DNA from 2 places in the Methyloprofundus sedimenti genome. Region 1 is predicted to be linked to the other one. Evidence: predicted binding sites of a transcription regulator. Region 1 holds the regulator's gene; the other holds the start of a gene.

Region 1 (4,077 bases):
TGATATGTGGTTGTTAATTTTTATTTCAAGCCTACTTTTCAAAATGAATTATTTTATGCGATAGCCTGGGCAACCACTACCATTGCAGGGCGTATTAAGCGGCCATTCAAAACGTAACCTTTTTGAAATACATTAATGACAGTATTTGGCTCTGCATCCGCCGTTGGCACCATAGTCATTGCCTGATGGAATTCCGGGTTAAACGGCTGGCCGATAGGGTCAATTGCTTCAATATTAAATTTAGCAAATACTGCTTCAAACTGTTTAACGGTTAATTCACTGCCTTCTCTTAATTTGACAACTTCAGGCACATCACTAGTCGCAGCTTGTATACCTAATTCCAGTGAATCAATCACACTGAGCAATTCCTTGGCAAATTTTTCCAGGCCATATTTATGTGCGCTATCCAGGTCTTTTTGTGTGCGTCTTTTCAGGTTCTCCATTTCCGCCTGAACTCGCAAGACTTTATCCCAGTTATCAGCGGCTTTTTTTTCAGCTTTTGCCAATTGTTTTTTTAACTCTTCTACAGAAAGTTCTGCATCTTCGGACTCTGGTACTTCAACTGCCTCTGCAGTTTCCTCATTATCAAGTTCAGCAAGGCCTTCAATCAAATCGCTAGCTGCTTGAGACTCCGGGGATGGTTGATCTTTACTCATTTATCGTACTCCAGAAAATATTATTAACTCATTGTAAAAAGATTCTTTTATCATGGGGATACTTACTCACTATTCAAGACTTGGTTTTCAAGGCAGCACCCAATAATTTTGCCGTGACATCGACATAAGGAATAATTTTCTCATAAGCCATCCGCGTTGGCCCTATGACACCTAACACGCCAACGACTTCATTATTGATTGAATAGGAAGATGTAACCAGACTACAGCGATCAAAAGCCTGATAACCTGACTCTTCGCCTATATAGATTTGTACACCATCGGCTTCCAGACATTTATCTAGTAAATGAATAATGCCACGCTTCTGGCTAAAAGCATCAAACAATCCTTTTAAGCGATCCATATCTGACAACTCAGAAAAACCCATCAAATTGGTTTCTCCGGATAGAATATAATCCTCTTTCTTCTCATCATTGCTGAAAGCCAGCTGCGCCATATTAATGGCATCCAGCATACTTTGATTGACGCGTTTCTGATCTTGCTGTAACTCTTTAACTACAGCTTCACGAACTGCGGCAAGACTGCGCCCCGTATATAAAGAAATAAGGTAATTTGCAGCTTGCTGCAATTCTGTAACAGAAAACTTTTTTGAGGTATGAATTATCCGGTTATGCACTTCATGCTCGTTAGTCACAAAAATAACAAGCACGCGCGTGTTGGATAAAGGTAAAAATTCTATATGCCGCAAACAGACCAGGTCTTTACGCGGTAATGTGACCACGCCGGCCATATGCGATGTTTCGGATAATAATTTAGATGCCATGCCGACCACATCTTCATTTTCCTGGTTGCTGAAACCATCATGCAGTAAATCAAGCTCTTGGTCTTGCAAGGGTTTAACGGATAATAAAGTATCCACAAAAAAACGATAGCCACTCACCGTTGGCACTCGTCCAGCCGAAGTATGCGGCGAATGAATCAAACCCAGATCCTCAAGGTCAGCCATCACATTGCGGATGGTGGCAGGACTTAGTTTTAAATCAGAATCTTTTGCTAAAGCACGCGAACCGACAGGTTGACCATCATGGATATAGCGCTCTACCAGAGTTTTTAATAATTGTTGCGAGCGTTCGTTTAGTTCAGGAGTAAATGCCACATCTGCCTCAAATAGTAATTACTAGCACTGTAGTCGTGCGAGTGACAGAATAGAAAAATAACAGTTTATTGCCGAAGAAGCAATGTTGTTAAGTCGTATACCCGGAATAAGAGGCATCAAGAATTAGTGAACAACCTGCTTTTTGCTGAAATATATCGACTAAAATGTGAACATCGACATCCTGGTGAAATTTCAATAATTTTGCAGCATCGTCAGAATCAATGCCTGTTTACTGTCAACTGTTGATCACTGCTTTGATTTTAAAGACCATAAGCGCATAGCTATTTTTCGCAACAGCTGCAGCAACTATTCATTGTCTAAGATAATCCCCTTTTTCTCAGTCTACCTGCCTTCAATACAATAACAAATTATGATGAGAATAGGAGTTTCGGAGGTCGCGGATGCATTATCTCTTTGTTACCCCCGCTTTATAAAGTTTCACTTGCGTTTAAGTGATCGTTTTGGCTGGCGTTTACTTCTGATTTCGTATTGGCTCCCAGTAACCGCTATTCCCTGTTGGGTAGCTTACCGGGAGTTTTTTGCACTTTTGCTTTTGCCCACTTACTCTCTTCACACAACGCAAAGACCGAATTGTCAACAGCTGGATGGCAGTTATACCAGTTATACCGCTCCGCGATACTAGCTAATTCAGGCTACGATTTGGCTTGCGCGCTAACAATATTGAAGTAATAGAACGACTTACTTTTTAGTGAACTGATAAATATTTCCATATTTAGCTTTTAATACCATATTATTTTCGCCTCTTTCTTCCAGTGAAAATATTTCAAATTTACCAGCCCTGCCAAGTACCGAAACTTTTAATTTACCATCCTCGATAACATATTTGACGGGTGATTGATCATAATAGCCGCCATCACGAGGGATATTAGTAATTGTCACAGTGCCATTTTTAAATGTCCAGGTATCTTCACGTTCAATGAGTTCACTGCTGGTAGCGGACTGTTTGGTCGTGTCGAGTTTCCAGCTTCCTAGAATTTGATTATCTGATTCAAGAGGAATAGCGGCATTAACAACGCCTGCAAATGTTGATAAGCTTAATAAAATAACTATAAAATTTAATATTTTCATCTTTTCCTCTTTATTTATAATACAAGTACTTCATTGTACGCGTCCGTTAGTACAAAGTGTCATTAATTTTAAACACGGCAGGTTCGGTTTAACTCGTCTCTGTCATCTTGATGTTGTCAAATAAGCCCTTAATATCAAACTCAAGCACCTAACCGCTGCACCCACAACACTTGCAACGTTAACTTATTTAACCTATAGCCCGTTTTATCTGAGGCTCAAACTCAAGTCGCAGAATTTTCTGATTTACTCACATTTAGACATCGAAATCGCGTAGAATACGGCTCTTTTTAAAGATATTACATACATAAACGGCATACCTACCTGTCCCTTCAGGCTTATGAGTTTGTCGTTGTTACTTTACTCCCTAGAATATTATCATGCTTACAACAGCAAACATCACAATGCAATTTGGCGCCAAGCCACTTTTTGAAAACGTATCTGTTAAATTTGGTAACGGACATCGTTATGGACTAATTGGTGCCAATGGTTGTGGCAAATCAACCTTTATGAAAATTCTGGGGGGTGACCTGGAAGCCACATCTGGAAATCTCTCCAAAGACCCTCATGAACGTATCGGTAAATTGAAGCAAGACCAGTTTGCTTATGAGCAATACGCCGTAGTGGATACCGTTATTATGGGCCACGAGGAGCTATGGAAAGTAAAGTCAGAACGTGATGCCATATACGCTAACCCGGAGATGACAGAAGCGGATGGCATGCGTGCAGCTGAGCTGGAATTTGAATTTTCCGAAATGGATGGCTATACGGCTGAAGCGCGCGCCAGCGAATTATTGGCCGGCGTGGGAATTGCGCAAGATCAACACTATGGGCTTATGAGTGCCGTAGCGCCTGGCTGGAAATTACGTGTATTATTAGCGCAAGTGCTATTCTCTGAACCCGATATTATGCTGCTCGATGAGCCGACTAATAACCTGGATATCAACGCCATTCGCTGGCTAGAAAGCGTCTTAAATGAGCGTAATTGCACAATGATCATTATCTCGCATGATCGTCATTTCTTAAACAGCGTCTGTAGCCATATGGCTGATCTGGATTATGGTGAGATTCGCCTCTATCCAGGTTCTTATGATGATTATATGACTGCATCAACGATGGTCACAGACCAGTTACACGCAGATAATGCCAGAAAACAGGCAAAAATTACTGAACTCAAAGCTTTTGTCAGTCGATTTTCAGCCAATGCGTCAAAATCCAAAC
Region 2 (4,077 bases), on a different contig from region 1:
ATTTCAACTTCAGTGGCTGCACCAACTTTGATAACCGCAACACCACCTGCTAATTTAGCAAGACGTTCTTGTAATTTTTCTTTGTCGTAATCAGAAGTCGCTTCGTCAGCTTGAGCACGAATTTGTGCAACACGGCCTTTAATGTTTTCTTCAGAACCTGCGCCATCAACAATTACAGTATTGTCTTTAGTGATCTGAATTTTCTTGGCAGTTCCTAATTGATCCATTTCAACTTTCTCTAAAGATAATCCAATTTCTTCAGAAATGACGGTTGCATTGGTTAATATCGCAATATCTTCTAACATCGCTTTACGACGATCACCAAAACCTGGTGCTTTAACTGCCGCAACTTTAACGATACCACGCAGGTTATTAACAACTAATGTTGCCAATGCTTCGCCATCAACATCTTCAGCTACGATAACTAAAGGGCGACCCGCTTTCGCAACGCCTTCTAATGTAGGTAGCAAGTCGCGGATATTAGAGATTTTTTTATCGTACAACAAGATGAATGGATCATCTAGTTCGATACTCATGCTTTCCTGGTTATTGATAAAGTAAGGAGATAAGTAGCCACGATCAAATTGCATACCTTCAACAACATCTAATTCGTTGTTCAAGCCAGTACCTTCTTCAACCGTAATAACGCCTTCTTTGCCTACTTTTTCCATCGCTTCAGCAATGATCTGCCCTACAGACTCATCAGAGTTTGCAGAAATTGTACCTACCTGAGCAATCGCCTTGTTATCAATACAAGGTGTTGCTGAAGCAATAATAGCTTCAACAGCTTTAGTAACTGCCAAATCAATACCGCGCTTTAAATCCATTGGATTCATGCCTGCAGCCACTGATTTTAAACCTTCATTTACAATCGCCTGCGCTAATACAGTCGCAGTTGTTGTTCCGTCACCCGCTACATCAGAAGTCTGTGAAGCAACTTCTTTAACCATTTGCGCACCCATGTTTTCGAATTTATTTTCTAATTCGATTTCTTTCGCGACAGATACACCGTCTTTAGTGATTGTTGGTGCGCCAAAGCTTTTATCTAAAACTGCATTACGACCTTTAGGACCTAAGGTTGCTTTTACTGCGTTTGCTAAAATGTTAACACCATTGGCCATTAACGAACGTGCGTCATCACCGAATTTTACTTCTTTTGCTGCCATGTCTTTATTACCTAATTATTTGTTAAATGTTAGTATGAATTTTATAGATTATTCAGGCTTAACCTAAAACACCCATAATATCGTCTTCACGCATAACGATCAGTTCTTCACCATCGATTTTAACTTCGCTACCCGAGTACTTACCGAATAGCACTCTATCACCGACTTTAACGTGCAACTCATGCACTTGACCGTTATCTAATACTTTACCAGTACCGACGGCTAATACTTCACCTTCGCTAGGTTTTTCAGCTGCTGATCCAGGTAAAACAATTCCACCTGCTGTTGTTGTTTCTTCTGCAACACGTTTAACAATCACACGGTCGTGTAAAGGACGTATATTCATAACATCTCCTGAAAATAATAAAAAATATCAAAATAAAAAAATTATTAGCACTCACTAAGTTCGAGTGCTAATAATAAACAGCTTTTGCAGTCTGTCAAGTTTGTGGCATCATCTGCAGTCTACTCATTTAAGATCACAGCAATATGAACGACCAACAACTGTTACGCTATAGCCGCCAAATCATGCTTCCTCAAATAGATATAGAGGGACAAGAAAAATTACTTAATGCTCAGGTACTGATCATTGGAGCAGGCGGTCTCGGCTCTCCTGCATCACTTTACCTTGCTGCAGCAGGCGTTGGCACACTCACCATCTATGATGATGATCAAGTAGATTTATCCAATTTACAAAGACAGATCACTCATTACACATCGGATATTGGGACGGATAAAGTCATTTCAACCCGGCAAACATTAAATAAAATTAATCCCGATACGAAGGTTATTGCTGTTAAGCAACGTTTACTAGGAATTCAATTAGCAAAGGAAGTATCTAAAGCAGACGTAGTGCTGGATTGCTCTGATAATTTCAGCACTCGGTTCGCAATTAATCGTGCGTGTGTAAAACATAAAACGCCACTTGTCTCAGGTGCAGCGATTCGTTTCGAAGGACAGGTAAGCGTTTTCGCAGCAGGCGATGACAGCCCTTGCTATAATTGTTTATATGCAGAAAGTGGTGAAGAGTTACAGAATTGTGCGACAAATGGCGTTATTTCTCCGATAACAGGGATTATCGGCAGTATACAAGCGATGGAGGCTATGAAATTAATAATGAATATTGGTGAATCTCTAAAGGGCAGATTGTTGTTACTGGATGGTTTATCGATGCAATGGAATGAAATGAAGTTGCGTAAAAATAATCAATGCCCCACATGCAAAGATCAATCTAACTAGAGCATTTTTATTTTTAGTTATTTGCAAGGCAGGCACTTTGCCTCCCTTGCATGTATACGTTTACTTTTTAGCTATTAAGCCTTTTATTTTATGAATTAGCGTTTCAGCCAAATCAAGAACTTTGGACTCACTATCACCGTGAGGTTCAATATCGCCAAATGGTTCGCCGCTTTTCATGGTATACATGTAAATAAAATAACCTAATGGAGCAAATGCAAAGATTGCAATAACCCACATAAAGAAAACCAGCTCAAAGATTTCTCCGACCATAACTACTCCCCTTATCTCTTTTTATTATTTTAATCAAGTCCTTAATATAACGCTCTATTTATCTATACACAAGTATTAATCAGCTAAATCATCAAAGCACTTAACGATAACCCCACAAAGTTTACAGGCTATAATCTTATATCTATGCTCTTGATAACTGTTTTAATTAAGTTGCGTAAAAAAACAGATCATCGTATACTTCGACCTAGCTTTCTTGATCAAGCTAGCATAAAAAAGAATTAAATATAACTTCGGAGGATATTTTATGAAATGGGAAACACCAGCTTATACAGACCTACGTTTTGGTTTTGAAGTAACAATGTACATCTATAACCGTTAATACTTAAGGTTTATGATCAAAAAAGGGGGCTTATTAAGCCTCCTTTTTTTTGCCTGATTTTTTATCCCGTATCATTCACTCCTTCAATAATCAGATACCTTAGACTAATATGAAAATTAAAGTTCTCGGTTCAGGTGCAGGCGGCGGCTTTCCTCAATGGAACTGTAGTTGCCCAAATTGTAAAGCCGTAAGAGCTGGTACCATCAAAGCCAGCACACGCAACCAATCTTCTATTGCCGTTTCATCAGATGGTGAACACTGGGTATTGTTTAATGCCTCACCCGATGTACGTGCGCAATTAGAAAATTTTCCAGAAATTCATCCCAAAAACAAAGTACGCGGTACGGGTATAGAAGCGATTGTCATCATTGACTCTCAAATCGATCATGCAACGGGGCTGCTCATACTGCGCGAAGGCGATCCGCTGAATATTTATTGTACTGAGATGGTGAAGCAAGATCTCACCACCGGCTTTCCAATTTTTAATATCCTGGATCACTTTTGTGGTGTTAATGATCACTCTATTCCGTTAAATGGGGATGCCTTTACCATACCTAATATTGACGACCTGGAGTTCACCGCCTTAGCACTTAAAAGTAAAGCACCTCCTTATTCACCGCACAGAGAAGACCCTCATGAAGGTGACAATATCGGCATGGTTATTCGCCAACAATCAACGGGTAAAACAACTTTTTATGCACCCGGTTTAGGCGCGATAGAATCCCATGTAGAAAAAGCAATGTCTGAAGCTGATTGCGTAATGGTAGACGGCACATTTTGGACGGACGATGAACTCGCATCTGTTGGCCGCCCATTATTAGCAAGGAAAATTGGTCATTTACCTCAATCAGGTAAAGATGGCATGATCGAATTTTTGGATACCTTAGAAAAGCCACGTAAAATTCTAATCCATATTAATAATACTAATCCGATTCTAAATGAAGAATCTGAAGAACGCGCTATACTGAACCAACACGGTATAGAGGTATCATTCGACAATATGAATATCGAGCTATAATTATGACAGAGCAAACACCCTGGACACGTGAAGAATTTGAAGCC

What was found. Region 1 encodes HrcA, which represses chaperone genes, less so after heat shock. Its sites were predicted from a motif close to TNTTAGCACTCNNNNNNNNNGAGTGCTAANA; they were not measured.
Region 2: the regulator HrcA is predicted to act here: its motif matches at 1,555-1,585, upstream of groES (co-chaperone GroES).

Annotation. Positions count from the first base shown of each region.
Region 1 covers NZ_LPUF01000001.1:1,632,371-1,636,447, reverse strand. The annotation lists gene grpE (nucleotide exchange factor GrpE) at 54-656, opposite strand; gene hrcA (heat-inducible transcriptional repressor HrcA) at 730-1,770, opposite strand; gene AU255_RS07225 (lipocalin family protein) at 2,470-2,859, opposite strand; gene AU255_RS07220 (ABC-F family ATPase) at 3,237-4,077, shown strand, end outside.
Region 2 covers NZ_LPUF01000005.1:22,604-26,680, reverse strand. The annotation lists gene groL (chaperonin GroEL) at 1-1,166, opposite strand, end outside; gene groES (co-chaperone GroES) at 1,225-1,512, opposite strand; gene AU255_RS18800 (HesA/MoeB/ThiF family protein) at 1,656-2,405, shown strand; gene AU255_RS18795 (hypothetical protein) at 2,466-2,675, opposite strand; gene pqqA (pyrroloquinoline quinone precursor peptide PqqA) at 2,941-3,015, shown strand; gene pqqB (pyrroloquinoline quinone biosynthesis protein PqqB) at 3,125-4,033, shown strand; gene pqqC (pyrroloquinoline-quinone synthase PqqC) at 4,036-4,077, shown strand, end outside.